2 linked regions of the Syntrophotalea carbinolica DSM 2380 genome follow. The protein of the gene in region 2 interacts with the protein of the main gene of each other region in a pairwise test. Links are inferred from orthologs where the notes say so. Each region holds a gene or a part of one and is shown on either strand. Other genes may lie near its edges.

Region 1 (10,985 bases), 1.2 Mb from region 2 along the record:
CGGCTTTGCGCTTTTTGAAGATCGGCTGTAATGTATTGAGTCCTGTGCGACAACATAATGTGTTTCTTTTGAGGGAGTGGGGCGTTGGCGTCGTGGCCATAAGAATCCTTGCCACGGATGCGGCTTAAAGTATTTCCTGGTCTTAAAACTGTATTTTGCATAAGGAGGAGGCTGATGGAGCGACCCGATTTGGCTCCCTACGCTGCACGCAGCAATCAAAGTCGTGGAAGGCGCTACCGCGAAGATTTTCGTGATGACCGTAGCGCCTTCGTAAGGGATCGTGATCGTATTATTCATTGCGCGGCCTTTCGCCGACTCGAATACAAGACCCAGGTTTTCGTAAACCATGAGGGAGATTATTATCGAACCCGCCTGACCCACTCTCTCGAGGTTGCGCAGATCGCACGTGGCATCGCCCGTCGTCTATTTTTGAACGAAGACCTTGTCGAAGCGCTGGCGCTGGCTCATGACCTGGGGCATACGCCATTCGGGCATACCGGAGAAGATGTCCTGGATCGGCTCATGGAGGGGTTTGGCGGGTTTGAGCACAATAGGCAATCGTTGCGTATTGTTGAATACCTGGAAGAGCGTTATCCTGACTTTTACGGCTTGAACCTGACCTGGGAGACCCGGGAGGGTATTATAAAGCATTCCGACATATCGTCTCATTCCATGCATGAAGCGCAGGAATATCAACCCCATGTGCCGCCCACGCTAGAGGCGCAGATCATCGATCTGGCTGACGAAATTGCATATAACAATCATGATATAGACGATGGGCTCAAGGCGGGGTACATAACTCTTGCCGAGTTGCACGAGGTGCCATTGTGGAGCGCAGCCTTTACCTCTATTGAGCGACAATTCCCTTCACTGGAGCCTTCGAGGCATATTTATCAAACCATAAGTACATTGATAGGACAACTTATTGAAGATGTAGTGGCAACCACTTCAGCAAATATCGCAGCCCGTGGAATACGCTCCATTGAGGATGTCCGACGACAGAACGATCGTATGGTTTGTTTCAGCAGCGCTGTCCGCACTCAGAACAAAATCTTAAAGCAGTTTCTTCGAGAGCGGCTCTACAGGCACCATAAAGTGGAGAGAATGCGCGTCAAGGTTGAGCGCATTCTCTCAATGATCTTTGAAAGTTACCTTAAGACGCCTTCGTTGCTACCGGCGGAATATCATGCAAGATTTGAAATCCACGGCAAGGAGCGCGCTATATGCGACCTTGTGGCCGGCATGACGGACCGCTATGCCTTGGACGAATATAAAAAACTTTTTGAACCGTACGAGCCGGTGTGAGCGTGTCCGGCTGACACTTGCGGACGCTTCGATTGTCTTCGCTTAAGGAAGTACAATAGTCGGGGATTCGGCCGCACGATAGATCAAAATGGTTCGACCCAGCACCTGAGCTACGTGGCCGCGGGTTTCACTTGCAATCAGGTCGGCTGCTTCCTTGCGATCAAGCGGACAGGTTTCAAGAACCTTGATTTTAAGCAATTCATGACGTGTCAGGCATTCATCGATGCTGCTGATAAGGGCAGCGGAGACCCCTTCTTTGCCTATGAGCACTACGGGTTTTAAATGGTGGCCCAGTGCGCGCAGGTGTCTGACCTGCTTTCCCGTCAACGCCGTACTTTTGTTCGATATATCCATATTCGTAAAGCTCCTTGATTGTTTGTCGAGCAAACTGTGGATACTAGCTTATCTGTCTGGTGGCTGGCAACAAATTTCGGTCTACCTGTTCTGGAATCCTGTTGGGTGCGGACGATAGCGGGGAAAGTGGCAGTTTTCAACGGTTAGGGTGTTCCGAGACGTGTCGTGGCTGGTCTGTTTTTAGACATAGTGCGTCACTTTTAAATGCTAATTAAGGTGTTGACCAAACGCCAAAAAGATGGTTACATATCGGCGTTTTTGGGACGAAATCAAAACAACTCTTTAACGGGCCCCGGCGGCCACAAAAGATGCCTCCATGAATATTGGTCTTGCCAGCATTCAAATACCGAGGAACCCCCTACCCAAAAGGCTGTCCGTGGCGTTTCAGATGCGTCTCCGGCTGTCTGGATGTTTCACTTCTTCTTTTTTATTCCATCGTTATATAAAAGCCATTTTTCCGTTCCCGGTGCATGATAATTCGAGTGAGTGTGCCGGACATGAAATGCGGTTCGCTAAAGTGGCTCATATTGTTACAGTTTGGCGCATGTCCTGGGTCAAACTGCACCAAAAATCGTTATAAAATTATGTAGTTATGTGATTGACAGTGCCGCCCATTATATGGTTTATTTGGAGTGCTTTGGGATAGGTTTGTGATGTGATGTTGCTGCTTGAGTTCAAGAAGGTTTGTCCGACGCGAAAACGCTGTTAGGAATAATGATGTTTTTCGCCCACATGTTCCTAGTTACGTTTTTTGATACAAGGAGGCGCCAATGCTGAAGAAAATCTTGAGTTTCTTTCGTAAACCAAAGCCAAATCCCGATTTGGCGAATCACAAGGAGAGGAAGAACAGTATGCAAACGTCCACATGTCAGAAAAGCGGGGAATGCAGAATTCCAGATCGTGCCACGTTGCCGGCAACGCTGTATCAGCAGCTTGCGGATTTCGTAGCTACGCTGCCCACCAAGGAAGGCCATCTGGTAACGGTTCTCCATAAAGCCCAGAGTCTGTTCGGCTACCTGCCTAAAGAAGTGCAGGAGTTCGTTGCCGATCAGATGGATGAATCTCTGGCTAAAGTTTATGGTGTTGTCAGCTTCTACACCTTCTTCACCATGATCCCCAAAGGCAAGCATCCCATCTCTGTCTGTATGGGTACCGCCTGCTTCGTTAAAGGTGCTGATAAGGTTGTTGACGCCCTCAAGCAGCAGCTTGGTGTTACGGTAAGCGAAGTGACCAAAGATGGTAAGTTCTCCATCGACTGTCTGCGCTGTGTTGGTGCTTGCGCTCTGGCACCGGTTGTTCTGGTCGGCGAGAAGGTTTACGCTAATGTGACGCCTGATCAGGTCAAAGACATTCTTGCTGACTTTGCTTAATAGGGAGATAACTCGATATGGCCAAGATTAATTCTATGGCGGATCTGCAGAAAAAAGCTGAAGAGCTGAAGGCTGCCGCCGTTAAAACTAAAAGCGAAAAAGTACTCGTAAACGTATCTCTGGCTACCTGCAGCATCGCTTCCGGCGGCAAGGAAGTTCTGGAGGCCATGAAAGCTGAAGTTGCAGCTCAGGGGCTGAGCAATGTGGAGTTCCAGCAGGTTGGTTGCCAGACCTACTGTTACGCTGAGCCTACTGTTGAAATTACGCTGCCCGGCAAGGAACCTGTCGTATTCGGCTATGTTAAAGGCGACAAAGCCAAAGAACTGGTTCAGAAATACATCAAAAGCGGGGAACTGGTTGATGGTGTCATCCCTGCCGCCTACGAGCGCGTTGTACTTTAATATAAGGAGAGCATAGCTATGGCAACTCAGCTTAGAATAGCCACCCGCAATAGCGGGTTTATCGATCCGGAATCCGTCGAGTCCTACATTGCCGTCGGCGGCTACCAGGCTCTGGGCAAATGCCTGTCCGAAATGAAGCCTGCCGACGTTATCGAACTGATGAAAAACAGCGGTCTGCGCGGCCGTGGCGGCGCAGGTTTCCCCACCGGCGTAAAATGGGGTTTTGCCGCCAAGTACGACTCCGACATCAAGCATGTCGTATGTAACGCCGATGAAGGCGACCCGGGGGCATTCATGGACCGCGCGGTTCTCGAAGGCGACCCGCACAGCGTTCTGGAAGCTATGGCCATCGGCGCCTACGCCATCGGCGGCAACAAAGGCACCATCTACATCCGTGCCGAGTACCCGCTGGCCATTGCCCGCCTGAAAATGGCCATCGAGCAGGCCAAGGAAATGGGCGTGCTGGGCGACAACATCATGGGCACCGACTTCTGTTTCGACCTCGAGTTGAAATACGGCGCCGGCGCGTTTGTCTGCGGCGAGGAAACCGCCCTGATCAACTCCATGGAAGGTAACCGCGGCGAGCCTTACACCAAGCCTCCTTTCCCTGCCGAAGCCGGTTACTGGAACAAGCCGACCATCGTGAACAACGTCGAGACCCTGGCCAACATCCCGGCCATCATCATGAAGGGCGCCGACTGGTTCAACAAGATCGGTACCGAAACTTCCAAGGGCACCAAGGTTTTCTGTATCTGCGGTAAGATCGCCAATGTCGGTCTGATCGAGGTTCCCATGGGAACCACCCTCAAAGAAGTTATCTACGATATCGGCGGCGGCATCCCCGGCGGCAAGGAATTCAAAGCCGTTCAGACCGGCGGCCCCTCCGGCGGTGCTTTGACCTACAAGGATCTGGACGCTCCTATCGACTACGAAAACCTCGTGGCACGCCAGTCGATGATGGGTTCCGGCGGCATGATCGTCATGGACGAAGAGGACTGCATGGTGTCGGTTGCCAAGTTCTTCCTCGACTTCACCATGGACGAGACCTGCGGCAAATGTACGCCCTGCCGTATCGGCTCCAAGCGTATCTACGAACTGCTTGATAAAATCACCATCGGTCAGGGTACCGAAGCAGATCTGGAAAAACTGCGCAGCCTGTCGGTGAACATCAAGGACACCGCTCTGTGCGGCCTGGGCCAGACCATGCCTAACCCGGTATTGTCGACCATGCGCGTCTTCGAAGACGAGTACCGCGCGCACGTTATCGACAAGAAATGTCCTGCCGGCGTTTGCGCCGAACTGCTCGAATACACTGTTGTGGACCAGAAGTGCGTTGGCTGTACCCTGTGCGCCAAAGTCTGCCCGGTTAACTGCATCAGCGGTAAGCCGAAGGAAGTCCATGTCATCGACCAGGCTGCATGTATCAAGTGCGGCGCATGTCTGGACAAGTGTAAGTTCGACGCCATCATCAAACAGTAACGAAAGGAGACATTCCAGATGTCTATGATGAATATAACCATCGATGGTAAAGCTACTCAGGTGCCGGCGGGTAGCACCATACTGGACGCGGCCAAAAAGCTTGACGTCCACATCCCCACTCTGTGTTTCCTGCAGATGGACGAAATGAAATTCAACAACATGACGGCTTCCTGTCGTATCTGTGTCGTTGAAGTGGAAAAACGCCGCAATCTGGCTCCCGCTTGCGCTACTCCGGTCATGGACGGCATGGTTGTCAAGACCAACACCATCCGCGTTCTCAATGCCCGTCGCAGCGTTCTCGAGCTGATGCTTTCCGACCATCCCAAGGACTGCCTTGTCTGCGCCAAGTCCGGAGATTGTGAGCTTCAGAACTTAGCTGAGTACTTCGGTATCCGCGAAGTGGGTGTCGCCGGTGCCATGTCTACCTATCGCGAGGACGTTTCCCCGTCCATCATCCGCGATATGGACAAATGTATCCTGTGCCGCCGCTGCGAAACCATGTGTAACGACGTTCAGACCTGCGGTGTCCTGTCGGGCGTAAATCGCGGTTTCGATGCAGTTGTTGCTCCTGCTTTCGAGATGAATTTGTACGACACTGTTTGCACCAACTGCGGTCAGTGTACGGCCGTTTGCCCCGTTGGCGCCCTGGTTGAAAACGATCATACCTGGAAGGTCATCGACGCTATCGCCGATCCCGAAAAGGTCACCGTCGTTCAGACCGCTCCTGCTGTTCGCGCTGCATTGGGCGAAGCTTGTGGCATGGAACCCGGTCAGAGCGTTACCGGGAAAATGGCTGCTGCATTGCGTCGCCTCGGTTTCGATCACGTGTTCGATACCGATTTTGCCGCCGACCTTACCATTATGGAAGAGGGCTCCGAATTCCTGGACCGTCTGCAGAAATTCCTCGATGGTGATAAGAACGTCAGATTGCCTATTATGACGTCCTGCTGCCCGGGTTGGGTCAAGTTCTTCGAGCATCAGTTCCCTGACATGCTCGACGTTCCTTCGACCGCCAAATCTCCGCAGCAGATGTTTGGTGCCATCGCCAAAAGCTACTATGCCGAAATCCTTGGCATTCCTCGCGAAAAGATGGTCGTCGTTTCTGTCATGCCTTGTCTCGCCAAGAAATACGAATGTTCTCGTCCGGAATTTGCCGTTAACGGTAACCCCGACGTCGACATCGTTATCTCGACCCGCGAACTCGGTCGTTTGATCAAGCGCATGAATATCGACTTCGCCAAACTGCCTGATGAAGATTTCGATGCACCTCTTGGTGCTTCGACCGGTGCTGCTCCGATCTTCGGTAACAGCGGCGGCGTTATGGAAGCTGCTCTGCGTACCGCTTACGAACTGGCCACCGGCGAAACCCTGCCTGCAGTCGAGTTCGAAGCAGTTCGTACCCTGACCGGTGTTAAGACCGCTGAAATCCAGGTCGGTCCTCATACCCTGAATGTTGGCGTAGCCAGCGGTTTGGGTAATGCCCGTAAACTGCTCGAAATGGTTCGGAACGGTGAAAAGCAGTTCCATGTTATTGAAATCATGGCCTGCCCCGGCGGCTGCATCGGTGGTGGTGGTCAGCCTTACCATCACGGTGATATGGAAATTCTTGCCAAGCGTAATCAGGTTCTGTACAACGAAGATGCTGGTAAAGAGCTCCGTAAATCCCACGAAAACCCGTACATCATTGAGCTGTACGAGAAATACCTGGGTAAACCGCTCAGCGAAAAAGCGCATCACCTGCTGCATACGCACTACTTCAAGCGTCAGCAGCTGTAAGAGGGATTTATCCTTCTGGTTTAACGAAAAGGCCGGGTGCTGTTGCACCCGGCCTTTTTATTTTTGGTATACACCATAAAAAGGAAAAATTTGATGTGCATCAAAGAATGATTGTCGCTTTTTCTTTAATATCCATCTCAACCTTCGAATTCAAATACACGTTTTTAAAGGATGGATAGAACATTATGAATTATCAGGACATCATCCGCTGGTTAAAATGTCCGCCCGGACCTGAGGTTTATCCGCTAAGGGATAGGGCCGACCAGATTCGACAGCAATATGTTGGTGATGCCGTACACCTGCGGGGTTTGGTCGAACTTTCCAATATATGCAGTCGTAATTGTCTTTACTGCGGCATCCGTAGGGACAATCAGGCCATTACACGCTACCGTCTTACCGCTGATGAAGTACTTGATTGTGCACGCAAGGCTGTGGATTTCGGCTTCGGAACCCTTGTTTTGCAAGGCGGTGAAGATCCCGGCTTATCCAAAGATTTCATCGGGGAACTGATTTCTCTTATAAAATCAGAAACGAATCTTGCCGTCACATTGAGTCTCGGAGAGCGCAAGGTCGATGAGTGGGCGGCCTGGAGGGAAGCCGGTGCCGATCGTTATTTGCTGCGCTTTGAAACCTCCAACAGTCAATTGTTCAATTACATCCATCCGCCGCGCGACGGTCATGCGCCATGTGATCGGATTTCCATGCTGAAAACGCTGCAATCGTTAGGTTATGAAACCGGCAGTGGCGTCATGATCGGTATTCCCGGGCAGACCTATGAAGATCTGGCTCGCGATATAGAGTTATTTGGGGAATTGTCTCTTGATATGATCGGCGTAGGTCCCTTTATCCCCCATCCTCAAACACCATTGGGTGCCGGGCAGGTTTCCGACGCGGGTATCGATCAGGTGCCAGGCAGCGTTGAAATGGGGTTAAGGGTTCTGGCTTTGGCGCGCATCGTTTGTCCAGGGGCCAATATCCCCAGTACCACTGCTTTTGCTACCCTGGATCGTCAGGCCGGACGTGAGATGGGCCTCTGTTGGGGGGCCAACGTCGTTATGCCTAACCTGACGCCCTTGCAGTATCGTAAGTTATACGAAATTTATCCCAGCAAGGCCGCTTCCACGGAAACGGCGGAAGAGAGCCGGGATGCAGCATTCAGGCAAATAGAGCATCTCGGCAGGACTCCGGGAAGCGGGCGGGGTGACTCGCCGCATCATCTTCAACAAACCACAACATCCAAGCGGAAAGAGGGCTGATTATTATGTGTGCTTTACCATCCATGGAACTCAGTAAAAACGCCGTCGATTTTATCGATGAGAACCACCTCAATGCGCTTTTGGCCGGCAAGAAACCGGATGCCACTCGGATTCGCGAAATTATTGCCAAAAGTCTGGCTAAAGAAGCGCTTTCCGTTGAGGAAACGGCTGAACTTGTTCTGACCGACGATCCTGCGCTGATTGAGGAAATATTTGCCGCAGCCCGGGAACTTAAAAAAACCGTTTACGGTAATCGTATCGTTCTGTTTGCGCCTTTATATATCGGCAATGACTGTATTAATGATTGCACCTATTGTGCATTTAAGCGGTCGAATTTTGATGCGATACGGCGCACTTTGACTCCCGAGGAAATAGGTCAGCAGGTCGTTGCCCTTGAGGATAAGGGACACAAACGTCTGATACTGGTATTCGGAGAACATCCCAAATACGATGCCGATTTTATTGCGGATACGGTAAAAAATGTTTATTCCGTCAAATCCGGAAACGGGGAGATTCGCCGCGTAAATATCAATGCTGCGCCTCTCGATATCGAAGGCTATAAAAAGGTCAAAGAGGCAGGGATCGGCACGTACCAGATTTTCATGGAAACCTATCATCACGATACCTATTCCATGATGCATCCCGGCAATACCCGAAAAGGAAATTACCTTTATCGACTTGACGGTCTGAGTCGTGCATTTGAAGCCGGTTGCGACGACGTCGGGCTCGGTGTTCTTTTCGGTTTATATGACTGGCGTTTCGAAGTGCTTAGCATGGTTCGTCATGCATTGTATCTTCAGGAGCGGTACAATGTCGGCCCTCACACATTGAGTTTCCCCAGGCTCCGTCCTGCTCAAGGGGTTGACTTCAACGAAGAGTATTTCGTCGACGACGAGGACTTCAAGCGTATTATAGCTATCTTGCGACTTGCGGTACCCTATACGGGGCTGATTCTCACCGCCCGCGAAAAACCTGAACTGCGCAGAGAGCTGATGTCCTTCGGTGTTTCTCAAATCGATGCCGGCAGCCGTATCGAACTCGGCGGATACACCGAAGCGGGAGATGCCCAGGTTATGGAACGGGAACAGTTCAGCCTTGGCGATATTCGTTCCCTGGATGAGGTTATGTGCGAGTTGATTAGCGATGGTTATGTTCCCAGTTTCTGTACCTCCTGTTATCGCAGCGGTCGCACAGGCGAACATTTTATGGAGTTCAGTATCCCCGGTTTCATCAAGCGTTACTGTACCCCCAATGCGTTGTTGACCCTGGAAGAGTACCTGGTCGATTATGCCTCCGAGGAAACACGGGCTGTCGGTGAAAAACTTATTGCCGAAGAACTTGCCAAAATGGAAGATGGCGAGATGAAAAACCGTACTCTTAAACAACTGGAAGAAATCAAGGACCGCAACGTTCGCGATATCTATTTTTGATTATGAGCGCATATCGTACGGAAAAAGATCTTCTTGGCCAGCTTGAAGTTCCGGAGCAGGCATTGTACGGCATCCATACCGTTCGAGCTCTGGAAAACTTTCCCCTGACCGGAAGAAAAGTCAGTCGGGCTCTGGTTCATGCGTTTGGTGCCGTTAAATTGGCGTGTACCCGCACCAACCGCGAATTGGGTTGCTGGCCTGAACCCAAAGCCCAGGCCCTCGAGGACGCCTGTACCGAAATGATGGAAGGGCGGCTTGATGATCATATCGTCGTGGATGCTCTGCAAGGTGGTGCCGGAACTTCGACCAACATGAATGTGAATGAGGTTCTGGCCAACCGCGCCCTGCAGTTGCTGGACAAACCTCTCGGCGAATACGGGACGGTAAACCCTCTCGAGGATGTCAATCGCCATCAATCGACCAACGATACCTTTCCGACCGCCCTTAAAGTCGCTGCGATTCAGCAATTGCGGCTTTTGGAAAGGGAAGTTGTCGCCTTGCTCGAGGCCTTTCAGGCACAGGAAAAAGCCTTGGCCCATGTGGTCAAAATAGGACGCACCCAGTTGCAGGATGCGGCCCTGACCACCCTGGGTCGGGAGATGTCCGCTTATGCCGATGCTTTTGCCAGGGATCGATGGCGTATTTACAAATGTGAAGAGCGCCTCAGGGTGGTTAACCTCGGCGGGACGGCTATCGGTACCGGGCTTGCCGCCCCTCGGCAATATATTTTCAAGGTGGTGGAAAAACTCCGAAGCATAACCGGACTGGGTCTGGCTCGCGCCGAAAACCTGATCGATGCAACGCAGAATGTGGATGCCTTTGTTGAAGTCAGCGGTATTCTCAAGGCGTTAGCGACCAATCTGCTTAAAATTTCTGGGGACCTTCGGTTTTTATCCTCCGGTCCCGATGCTGGCATAGGGGAGCTGAGTCTGCCGCATCGACAGGCCGGATCCTCCATTATGCCCGGTAAGGTCAATCCGGTCATTCCGGAAGCGGTTTCCCAGGCTGCCATGGTTGTCATGTCCAACGATCAGACTATCGCTCAAGCCTGTGCCATGGGCCATCTGGAACTTAATCCGTTTCTTCCGTTAGTGGCCGACGCTTTACTCGGAAGCATCGATCTGTTAAATCATGCATGCAGTATATTACGGCGCTTTTGCGTGGAACAACTCGAAGCCAACGAAGCACGCTGCCGCCAACATGTCATCAATTCAACCGCCAGTGTCACCGCTTTGGTAAGCCTGATCGGATATCAGAAAGCCACCGAACTTGCCCAGCAGGTAGCGACCACGGGGCGGGGTCTTCGCGAGCTCGCCATCGAAGGCGGTCTGGTTACGGCGGAAACTTTTGACGAACTCATCTCTCCGGAGAGCGTTACCCGTCTGGGAACGCCCATAAACAAGGGGCCTCGATGAAAGCTACACCGAAAGGAATGCGGTTGCACATCGGCTTGTTCGGCCGCCGCAACGTAGGTAAATCTTCATTACTCAATGCCTTGACCCGGCAAAATGTTTCTATCGTTTCCAACGTCGCCGGTACGACCACCGATGCCGTTGAAAAACCGATGGAAATGCTTCCCATCGGGCCGGTTTTGTTTATTGATACCGCCGGTAT
Region 2 (11,142 bases):
GCCGCCGTGAATATAAACCTCCCAGCGCTGCGGATCGCTATCGGCGACGCGCCGTGCATCGATGGCCACAACGATACACTGGGAGCCGAAACGCTCGGCTGCTTCTTTGACAAACTCGGGGTTATTGACCGCCTCGGTATTAATGGAAACCTTGTCGGCTCCGGCATTGAGCAGATTACGGATATCCTCGATGGTGCGAATGCCGCCGCCGACGGTAAGGGGCATAAAAACCCTCTCCGCGGTGCGGGACACCACATCGAGAATGATATTGCGCTTGTCGCTGGAAGCGGTGATATCAAGAAAGGTCAGTTCATCGGCCCCCTGGGCGTCATAGGCCTCGGCCGCCTCAACCGGATCGCCGGCATCGCGCAACTCCAGGAACTGAACCCCTTTGACCACCCGACCGTCCTTGACATCGAGACAGGGTATAATACGTTTCGTCAGCATGGCTCGTCCTTCACAAGATAAGAACGCCGCACCCCGATTACAAGGGCCGCGAGTTAATTAATTGGATCGAAACCCGGGAAAACCGGTTTTTTTACCGCAAAAAACCGTTGAGATCGCAAAGAAAACAGTCACACCAAAAGCCCGCCTCGGCGAACTCAGCGTGCTCTGCGATACATATTCATTTTATAGGCAAAGATCAAAATCGGCACGAAATCAGGCTTTGCCCTTGGTCAGAGCCACCGCTTCACGCAGATCGAGGCTGCCGGTATACAGCGCCTTGCCGGTGATCACGCCGGTCACCCCGGAGTCTTCAATGGTCATGAGACGGGCGATGTCTTCCAGACAGGAGACGCCGCCGGAGGCGATGACCGGCACCGAGATCGACTCGGCCAGGGCACGGGTCGCCTCAAGGTTCGGCCCCCCCATCATGCCGTCACGGGCGATATCGGTATAGATGATCGCTTCGACACCGAACCCTTCCATCTCTTTGGCCAATTCGGTTGCGAGCTTTTCGGTAACGTCGGCCCATCCGCGCACTGCGACCAACCCGTCGCGCGCGTCGATGCCGACCACGATACGCCCGGGGAACAACCGGCAGGCCTCACGAACCAACTCCGGATTTTCTTTGGCCACCGTACCGAGGATGACGCGATCTATACCAAGCTCGAGATAGGCTTCGATGGTCGGCAGGTCACGAATCCCGCCGCCCAGTTCGGTGGGAATCGAAACGGCCTCGGCAATGGCGCGGATAGCGTCACGGTTACGCGGCACGCCGGCAAAAGCACCGTCGAGATCGACAATATGCAACAGCTCGCCACCCTGCTCCTGCCAACTGCGGGCCTGGGCACCGGGGTTGTCGTTGTAAACCGTGTCCTTCTCCATCAGGCCCTGTTCAAGACGCACACAGCGGCCTTCCTTCAAATCGATGGCGGGAATAACTATCATCACATATCTCCGAAATTCTTGAGGATTCTAAGACCGACCTGCTGGCTTTTTTCCGGATGGAACTGGGTCGCCATGACATTGTCCCGCCACACGGCGGCACAGAAGGTGCGCCCGTAATCAGCCGTTGCCGCCACCACCGATGCATCCTCGGGTACGACGTAATAGGAATGCACGAAATAAACAGACTCGCCGCTATCGAGCCCCTGAAAAATCGGCGCGGGGCGTTGGATATCGATCTGGTTCCAGCCCATATGCGGCACTTTCAGAACTTCCCCTTGCTCCTGCATGTCGCCGGGGAACCGTACCACCCGCCCGGGGATAATATTCAGCCCCTGGTGGTGGCCGAACTCCTCGCTTTCGGTAAACAACAGTTGCAAACCGAGGCAGATACCGAGAAACGGCCGACCGGACTCGACATGCCGCAAAATCGGCTCGACAAAACCGCCGGCCGTCAACTGATCCATGCAGTCGCGAAAGGCGCCGACACCGGGCAACACCAGTTTATCGGCCTGCGCCACAACGGCGGGGTCATCCGTCACCCGCGCACTGTAGCCGACCTTTTCAAAGCCTTTCTGCACACTGCGCAGATTGCCCATCCCGTAATCGATAATGACTATCATCTGTTACAGCTTTCCTTTGGTGGACAGCACCCCTTGAATGCGAGGATCGAGTCCGGTGGCCTCATCCAACGCTCGACCGAAGGCCTTGAATACGCCTTCGATCATGTGGTGCAGATTGCGCCCGTAGACCAGATTGACATGCACATTGGCCCCGGCGTGATTACAAAATGCGGTAAAGAATTCTTCGACCAGCTCCACATCGAAGCTGCCGACCTTGGCCTTGGGAAGGTCCATATTGAACACCAGGCACGAGCGCCCGGAAAAATCGATATGCACCGAGGCCAGCGTCTCATCCATGGGAACCGTGGCGGCGCCATAGCGGCGAATGCCCTGCTTGTCCCCGAGAGCCTTGACGAAGGCCTGCCCCAGACAGATACCGAGATCCTCTACCGTGTGATGATCGTCCACCTCGACATCGCCCTCGGCCTTGACCGTGAGATCAAAAAACCCATGACGGGAAAGCAAGGTGAGCATATGGTTCATAAAAGGCACAGGTGTGGCGATACAGGCTTCGCCGCACCCGTCAAGGGTCAAGTCCAAATTGATTTGGGTTTCCTGCGTCTGTCGATCGATAGTGGCGCTGCGAGACATGGCAAACCCCCTTGCCAGCAGTTGGTTGACAGAGATGGCGATACAGCCGGCCTTTTCACCGGCCAGGCGGCGATGGTCAGCTATCCTTCAGGCGAATGGAAACGGAACGCCCATGGGCTTCCAGTCCTTCCAGTTCGGCCAGATGCACGATAGACCGGCCCAACCGATCGAGCCCTTCCCGGGAGAAGGAAATAATGCTCGACTTCTTGACGAAATCGTCCACCCCCAGCGGAGAAAAAAAGCGCGCGGTCCCGCCGGTAGGCAGGGTATGGTTGGGGCCGGCCAGATAGTCTCCGGCCGCTTCGGGACAATGGTGCCCCATAAAGATGGCCCCGGCATGGCGGATTCTGGGCAGCAGGGAAAAGGGATCGTCAACCGCCAACTCCAGGTGCTCCGGCGCAATGCTGTTGCTCAGTGCCACCGCCTGCTCCAGATCGCGGGCGACCAGGATGGCCCCGAAGGCATCGATGGAACAGCGTGCGATAGCGGCCCGCTTCAACGTTGCCAGCTGCTCTTCGACTGCCTGCTGCACGCGCCGGCCGAAATCGGCATCGGTAGTCACCAGAATAGCGGCTGCCAGCTCATCGTGCTCGGCCTGGGACAGCAGGTCGACGGCGATGTGCTCGGGGGTGCCGCTGCCGTCATTGATGACCAGGATTTCACTGGGACCGGCGATCATGTCGATATCCACCTGCCCGAAAACCATTTTTTTGGCGGTGGCGACATAGATATTACCCGGTCCGGTAATCTTATCGACCCGCGGCACACTCTCGGTACCGTAAGCCAGTGCGGCAACCGCCTGGGCACCGCCGATCTTGAAAATACGATCGACGCCGGCCAGGTGCGCGGCCGCCAGCACATGGGGATTGACCTCGCCGTGCGGCATGGGCACCACCATCACCACCTCAGCCACGCCGGCCACCTTGGCGGGAATGGCATTCATCAAAACCGACGAGGGGTAACTGGCCTTGCCACCGGGCACATAGATACCGACCCGCTCCAAAGGCTGCACCATCTGGCCCAGCATAACATCCTGCTCGTCGGTAGTCAGCCAGGTCTCGGTCTTCTGGCGACGATGAAAAGCAGCGATGCGGTCGGCCGCAAGCTGCAATGCGGCCATCGATTCGCTATCCACAGCGGCCAAAGCCGCTTCGATCTCCTCTGCCGTAACCTGCAGTTGCGCTGCGGTAAGATCCAACCCGTCAAAACGGGTCGTGTATTCGAGCAAAGCGCGATCGCCTTGCAGGCGCACCGCCTCGAGGATTTCCGCAACCGTTTCCTCGACCCCTTCGGGCGGCGTTTCCCCCCGGGCGACAATGGCGCCGAGAGCAGCACCGAAATCGGAATCATCAAATGATAACAATCGCATCATAACCTGGCTCCTCAATCGTTCCCGGCGTCTTCAGCCAATACCCGTTCCAGGTCCTGTATAATGCGGGTAATACGCTGATGCTTGGTCTTGAGGCTGGCACGGTTAACGATCAGGCGGCTGGTGATTTCACCGATGGTCTCCACCTCCACCAGACCGTTGTCGCGCATGGTAGCGCCTGTCGACACCAGGTCGACAATACGTTCAGCCAGCCCGACCAGAGGCGCCAGCTCGATGGATCCGTAAAGCTTGATGAGTTCCACCTGCACGCCGCGCTCGGCAAAGTAACGCTCGGTAATATTGGGATACTTGGTTGCCACACGGATATTGGACCAGTCGGCCGGATCCTCATCGCGCGACAGCTCGCCCGGCTCGGCCACCACCAGTCGACAGTATCCGAACTTAAGATCCAAGGGCTCGTAGAGATCCTTGCCTTGCTCCAGCAGGGTATCCTTGCCGACCACTCCCAAATCGGCACAGCCGTATTCGACATAGGTCGGAACATCCGTGGCCCGCACCGCCATAAAGCGGAATTTGGTCTCGGGGTTTTCGAACACCAGCTTGCGGCTGTCGCCGCTCATCTCCGGACAGGTGATGCCGATTTTGGCAAACAGCTCCATGGAGTCCCGCATAATACGCCCCTTGGGCAGGGCAAACGTTATGTAATCGCTCATAAGGACGGTCCTTTATCGATTGTCATTGTCATTGGTTGTTCAGCGGCATGTTTTCATATACATGAATGACCAACGGCCAGGGACCAAGGACCCATCAGCCCTTGATTCGCTCGATGTGCGCACCAAGATTTCGAAACTTTTCCTCGAGGCGCTCATAACCCCGATCGAGATGATAGATGCGCGAAACCTCGGTCGTATTTTCCGCAGCCAGTCCGGCCAGCACCAGACTGGCGCTGGCACGCAGATCGGTGGCCATAACCGGCGCGCCAAGCAACTCCTTGACGCCTCGCACCTTGGCGGTCTTGCCTTCGATGGCGATATCTGCGCCAAGGCGCTGCAGTTCGCAAACATGCATAAAGCGGTTTTCAAAAACACTCTCGGTAACCACGCTGGTACCGTCGGCAATACTCATCAAAGCCATGAACTGAGCCTGCATGTCCGTTGGAAAACCGGGGTGAGGCTGGGTCTTGATGTCGACCGGAGCGATGCGGCGCGGACCCCGCACGCGTAACGCATGATCCTCCGCGCTGATGGTGACGCCGGCTTCCTGGAGCTTGCTGATCAAGGCCTCGAGGTCGGCCTGACGGGCACCGAGCAACCGCACATCCCCTCGGGTCATGGCCGCAGCCACCATGAAGGTACCGGCCTCGATGCGGTCCGGCATTACGGCGTAATGCAGCGGCTGCAACTCATCGACCCCTTCGACAACGATACGGTCCGTCCCGGCACCTTCGATACGGGCCCCCATACAGGTCAAAGCCGTGGCCAGATCGACGATCTCCGGTTCGCACGCAGCATTTTCAATTACGGTGGTACCTTGAGCAAGACACGCCGCCATCAGCAGGTTTTCGGTACCGCCGACGGTGGGAATATCGAGGTAGATATTGGCCCCATGCAACCGTTTGGCCCGGGCCTCGACATAGCCGTGGTCGAGATCGATCTCGGCACCCATGGCCTCGAGCCCCTTGAGATGCAGATTGATGGGCCGGGCACCGATGGCACAGCCGCCGGGCAAACTCACCCGGGCGTGTCCCAGTCGCGCCAGCAGCGGACCGAGGACCAAAACCGAGGCACGCATGGTGCGCACCAGATCGTAGGGCGCCTCAACACTGCGAATCCGGGTGGCATCGACAGAAAACACCCCTTCCTGGCTATGCACTTCCGCGCCAAGGATGCTCAGCAGTTTTCCGGCGGTCGAAATATCCCGCAGGGCCGGCACATTTTCGAGCTGGTGCTGCCCGGGAGCAAGCAAGGTGGCAAACAACAGCGGCAGCGCTGAATTTTTGGCGCCGCTGATCCGAACCTCGCCCTTGAGTCGGTTTCCACCATGAATGACAATCTTATCCAACCTGGTACCACCTTTGAAGAAAAGGGTGCATATGCTCAGTGAATACTATGATCTGCGCCGCGGCGAGCCCCCACGACCCGCGGCACGCCACCATAATCGTCCCGCACGAAGCCGTCCACAAGTCCGGCGTCATCGAACAGCTGCCGCACCGCGGCGGCCTGATCGATACCGACCTCCACCAGCAGCCAGCCTCCGGGCACCAGACACGTATCGGCCTGCGCCGCCAGCAGCCGGTAAGGATCAAGACCATCTTGCCCACCGTTTAAGGCCTGACGCGGTTCGAAATCTCGAACTTCGGGCATCAGTCCGTCGAGATCAGCCGCCGGGATATAGGGGGGATTGGAAACGATCAGATCGAAAGGCCCCTCGGGCAGTTGCGCCAGATCCCTCTCAAGAAACCGCACCCGATCGTCGACACCGTTGCGGCGGGCATTATCGGCAGCCACCGCCAGAGCCTGGGGACAGATATCCAGCGCCACCACCTGCGCATCGGCAAGTTCATGGGCAAGGGCGATGGCTATGGCGCCGCTACCGGTGCCCACATCGAGAACTCGCGACCCGTTGGCCACCCGCAGAGCTTCCTCCACCAGCACCTCGGTATCGGGCCGGGGGATCAGCACCGCCGGAGAAACCGACAGGGGCAAAGACCAGAACTCCGTCTCGCCCAGGATATACTGCAACGGTTCGCGCCTGGCCCTTTTGACCACCAGGGCACGATAGGCCGTCAACTCGGACTCCTCGAGAGGACGGTCAAAATTAAGATACAGGCCCACCCGGTCCATCCCGAGGCTGGCACCAAGCAACAACTCGGCATCGCGCCGGCCGCTGTCAATCCCCTTATCCCGGAAATAATCGGCGGTCCACTGCAGTATTTTCAGCACGGTCCAGATTTGTGCCAAACTTACGCCTCCTGGGCCGCCATGGCCTCACTCTGATAATGCAGGGTGAGGGGTTCGACCAACTCGGAGAGATTGCCCTGCATGATGCCTTCCAGCCGATAGAGCGTCAAACCGATGCGGTGATCGGTGCAACGCCCCTGGGGGAAGTTGTAGGTACGGATACGCTGACTGCGATCGCCGCTACCGACCTGGCTTTTGCGATCGGCGGCCATCTGCGCCTGCTGATCGGCCATCACCTGATCCAGGATGCGGGACTTCAGCACCTTCATGGCTTTGGCCTTGTTTTTATGCTGGGATTTTTCGTCCTGGCAGGAAACCACCACTCCGGTGGGCACATGCGTAATACGCACCGCCGATTCGGTTTTATTGACGTGCTGCCCTCCGGCGCCGGAGGCGCGGTAAACATCAATGCGCAGATCGGTCGGATCGATATCCACATCAACGTCTTCAGCCTCGGGCAACACCGCCACCGTGCAGGCCGAGGTGTGGATACGCCCCTGGGCCTCCGTCTCCGGCACCCGTTGCACCCGATGGGTGCCGCTCTCGTATTTGAGTTGCGAATACACCCGGTTGCCGCTGATCATGGCGATAATTTCCTTGAATCCGCCGGCTTCGGAGTCCGAAACGCTCATGGTCTCGACTTTCCAACCCTGCCCCTCGGCAAAACGGCTGTACATGCGGAACAGGTCGCCGGCAAACAGTGCCGCTTCGTCGCCACCGGTACCTGCCCTGATTTCAAGGATAACGTTCTTGTCGTCGTTGGGATCTTTAGGCAACAGCAGAACCTTAAGCTGCTGAGCCAGTTCTTCACGATGAGCCTCGAGTTCGGGCAGCTCCGCCTTGGCCATCTCCCGCATTTCAGGGTCGCTATCCTGCAGCAACTCGCGGTTCCCCTCGATATCTTCGCTTACCCGTTTGTATTCGCGATAAACCGCGACTACCGACGACAGTTCGGCATGTTCGCGCGTCAACTCGAGAAAACGTTTCTGCTGCGACACGACCTGCGGGTCCGACAGCAGCCCCTCGACTTCACGAAACCGATCTTCCACTTCTTCGAGCTTGTTAAATATCATCAGCTTACGATTGCTCTCTCAGTCGGGCATCAAAGATTGGCGAATTCCTTGCGAACTTCATCCACGCAGCCACAGGTCATAGCACCTTCGGGACAGGCACCGACAAGACACCCGGGACCGCCGGCAGCGAACAGACCCGGCGCGACACCGCGTACCTGGCGCAGCATTTCCACCGCCAGCGCGCGGATCTCCCATTGAGCCCGGCGACAGCAGCGCAGCGCAAAGAAATGCAGCAGTTCACGAGCGTTCATGGTCATGACCAGTTTGGTCTCGGCAGCGTTGGGCAACACAAAACGTGCATCTTCCGCCGGAATCCCGGCCTCCATAAGCTCGGCATAAACCCGGTGCATTTCTTCCAATGCCGCTTCAAAGGTAGCCAGCAGTTCAGGCCGGTCGGCGATGGAAGGCGGCGTTACCGCGGTAAAACGCTGCTTATGCGAGACATAACGCTGACTTTGCTGGGAATAGGAAGCCAGGCGATGACGTACCAACTGATGGGAACAGGCACGACTGACCCCTTCAATACCGAAGGTGAAAGAGACATGTTCCAGGGTAGACAGATGACCGACAGAGAGAATCTTGGCGAGCAGCGCCTCCCTGCGGGCGCTGTCCTGCTGCAACAGTTCCTCGACGGAAGATGCCGAATAACACAAACGGGCGGCGGCAGCCACCAACCGCTCGGGCTCAGGAGTATGAGTCAACAGTTGTACGAGCATGTCTTTCCCGCCCGGCCCTGCGCCTGTCACCACGATCAAGGCTGGAGACAGTTTACGGAAGGCCCAAATGCAACAGGGCAGAAACGCCCCGCGCGTTTCTGCCTGTGAACAAAAAAAGAAACGGCCCCGGAGGGCCGTCTCCGGCAATTACTTGTTGTTCTTCGCGTATTTCTTGCGGAAACGGTCGATACGACCAGCTGTATCGAGCAGCTTCTGCTTACCGGTATAGAACGGATGACAGGCCGAGCAAACCTCGACTTGCATATCGGCACACTTGGTAGAGCGGGTCTGGATAACATTGCCACAGTGGCACTTGACCTCGACCGCCTCGTATTTAGGATGGATCCCTTCTTTCATGACTTCTTCTCCTTATCACCCTGGCTTAGTACAGGGCTCGGACATAAAGCGAAAACTTCGCAAGGCAAAGCGTATCTTTTACCATTTCGGACAGCTTATCGCAAGGCTTTTCTGGACAGCATCGCCTACTGGTTCATAGACTCGAAAAACTCATCGTTGGTCTTGGTTGCGGACAACTTTTCCAACAGGAATTCCATACTGTCGACGACATTCATGGAGGAAAGCACCTTGCGCAACAGCCAGAGCCGCTGCAACTGGGTCTGACCAACCAGCAATTCTTCGCGGCGGGTGCCGGACTTGTTGACGTCAATCGCGGGGAAAGTGCGCTTATCGACCAGGCGCCGGTCGAGCACGGCTTCCATATTACCGGTGCCCTTGAATTCCTCGAAAATGACCTCATCCATCTTGCTGCCGGTATCGACCAGCGCGGTGGCGATAATGGTCAGGCTGCCACCTTCTTCAATGTTACGCGCCGCGCCGAAAAAGCGCTTGGGCTTGTGCAGAGCGTTGGAATCGACACCGCCCGAAAGAATCTTACCGCTGGGCGGCACCACCGTGTTGTAGGCACGCGCCAGGCGGGTGATGGAATCGAGCAGAATAACCACATCGCGCTTATGTTCGACAAGGCGGCGAGCTTTTTCGATGACCATCTCGGCGACCTGCACGTGGCGGGTGGCCGGCTCGTCGAAGGTCGAGGAAATGACCTCGCCCTTGACGGAACGCTGCATGTCGGTGACTTCTTCGGGACGCTCATCGATAAGCAGCACGATGAGATACACTTCCGGATGGTTGACGGCAATGGAATTCGCAATATTCTGCAAAAGGATGGTCTTGCCGGTTCGCGGCGGCGCAACGATAAGCCCACGCTGGCCCTTACCGATAGGCGTAACCAGGTCCATAACGCGCATGGACAGGTTGTCCGGAGCCGCCTCAAGAACAATACGCTCCTCCGGATAAAGGGGAGTCAGATTGTCGAACAAAGTCTTGTCACGGGCCACCGACGGATTTTCGAAGTTTACCTCGGCAACCTTAAGCAGGGCAAAATAGCGCTCGCCTTCCTTGGGTGGGCGAATCTGCCCCGACACAGTATCGCCGGTACGCAGATTGAACCGTCGGATTTGCGACGGTGAAACATAGATATCGTCGGGGCCGGGCAGATAGTTTGCGTCAGGCGCCCGCAAAAAACCGAAACCGTCGGGCAGGATTTCCAAGACACCTTCGCCGAAAATAGCTCCGTTTTTCTCAGCGGTGGCATTGAGAATCGTGAAGATCAGGTCCTGCTTGCGCATGCCGGCGGCACCGTCAAGCTTAAGGTCCTTGGCGATCGCCGCCAGTTCGGTAATCTTCTTCTCTTTGAGTTCCTTTAAATTCATTTTTTCTCCTAAAATGCACGCCGACCATGACAAGCTTTTCTCGGTCGTCATGCATGCCGGATCTTGCGGAGCACGTCACCTGCCATTTTCGCCTGTCGTTGCGGTCGCCCGGACCGTATTGATGTTACAACTTTTGGATTGGTTACAGAAAGGGTAGGACGGTTTTCCTTATCATGGGGGTACCACGCGCGACACCCCGTCGCCATGCGGTACCATTGGGATTTTATTCCTGTTACAAACAGCTCGATTTTGAATCGTTACGGGATGTTGTTCCGAAAGGTAGCGTGGTAAGGGACTTCTGTTCTGAAGGATCAAACAATTGATTCTCCCTACTATCTACCCTGTTTGAGACGGACTGTCAATGGATTAATTACCTTTTTGCGCAACAAATGCCAGGTAAGGGACGCCCACGGGGCGCCCCTTGATCACCTTCGGCGGTATCGGATAACGAAACAGACCCTACCGATTCATTCCGCATTCCCGTTACTGAACGGATTGAGCAATCCCGGCTTCAATCCGGAAGCCAACTCCTTGAACAGCTGATGGTAAACCACGGGGACCTCAGTCTGCCCGAACCACCCTTCATCCGGCTCGGTCAAAGCGCGTTCGAGCCCCGGCAGGGTGATATACTTCAGAGCCACCTGATCGCTTTTATTGTAATGCGCCTCATCGAAATCAGGATACTGCAGATTCAAAAAAGGCTCGCCAAGCGGACTGCGATATTCCCACA

Evidence for each region.
Region 1: the proteins of rho (region 2) and yhbY interact in binary tests that used the Escherichia coli proteins (3 or more experiments, as listed by UniProt). The link is inferred for Syntrophotalea carbinolica DSM 2380 from one-to-one orthologs.

The regions. Positions count from the first base shown.
Region 1 is NC_007498.2:1,904,067-1,915,051, reverse strand. Bases 4-2,700 are described here. They hold yhbY (ribosome assembly RNA-binding protein YhbY), read right to left. Parts: upstream 1,660-2,700; coding sequence 1,348-1,659; downstream 4-1,347. Other genes in these bases: PCAR_RS09110 (complex I 24 kDa subunit family protein), read left to right, coding at 2,511-2,700; PCAR_RS09120 (deoxyguanosinetriphosphate triphosphohydrolase), read left to right, coding at 175-1,305. In the rest of the region: more of PCAR_RS09110, read left to right, coding at 2,701-3,029; PCAR_RS09105 ((2Fe-2S) ferredoxin domain-containing protein), read left to right, coding at 3,047-3,430; PCAR_RS09100 (NADH-ubiquinone oxidoreductase-F iron-sulfur binding region domain-containing protein), read left to right, coding at 3,449-4,909; PCAR_RS09095 (NADH-dependent [FeFe] hydrogenase, group A6), read left to right, coding at 4,928-6,685; [FeFe] hydrogenase H-cluster radical SAM maturase HydE, read left to right, coding at 6,871-7,941; [FeFe] hydrogenase H-cluster radical SAM maturase HydG, read left to right, coding at 7,947-9,371; PCAR_RS09080 (aspartate ammonia-lyase), read left to right, coding at 9,374-10,786; [FeFe] hydrogenase H-cluster maturation GTPase HydF, read left to right, coding at 10,783-10,985.
Region 2 is NC_007498.2:3,137,456-3,148,597, forward strand. The notes cover bases 8,289-11,142. They hold rho (transcription termination factor Rho), read right to left. Parts: upstream 10,413-11,142; coding sequence 9,165-10,412; downstream 8,289-9,164. Other genes in these bases: thyX (FAD-dependent thymidylate synthase), read right to left, coding at 8,289-8,682; rpmE (50S ribosomal protein L31), read right to left, coding at 8,830-9,039; PCAR_RS14665 (lipoprotein), read right to left, coding at 10,880-11,142. In the rest of the region: imidazole glycerol phosphate synthase subunit HisF, read right to left, coding at 1-447; hisA (1-(5-phosphoribosyl)-5-[(5-phosphoribosylamino)methylideneamino]imidazole-4-carboxamide isomerase), read right to left, coding at 661-1,392; imidazole glycerol phosphate synthase subunit HisH, read right to left, coding at 1,392-2,012; imidazoleglycerol-phosphate dehydratase HisB, read right to left, coding at 2,016-2,603; hisD (histidinol dehydrogenase), read right to left, coding at 2,680-3,972; hisG (ATP phosphoribosyltransferase), read right to left, coding at 3,987-4,646; murA (UDP-N-acetylglucosamine 1-carboxyvinyltransferase), read right to left, coding at 4,741-5,994; prmC (peptide chain release factor N(5)-glutamine methyltransferase), read right to left, coding at 6,030-6,893; prfA (peptide chain release factor 1), read right to left, coding at 6,896-7,963; more of thyX, read right to left, coding at 7,996-8,288. UniProt on the Escherichia coli protein: Facilitates transcription termination by a mechanism that involves Rho binding to the nascent RNA, activation of Rho's RNA-dependent ATPase activity, and release of the mRNA from the DNA template.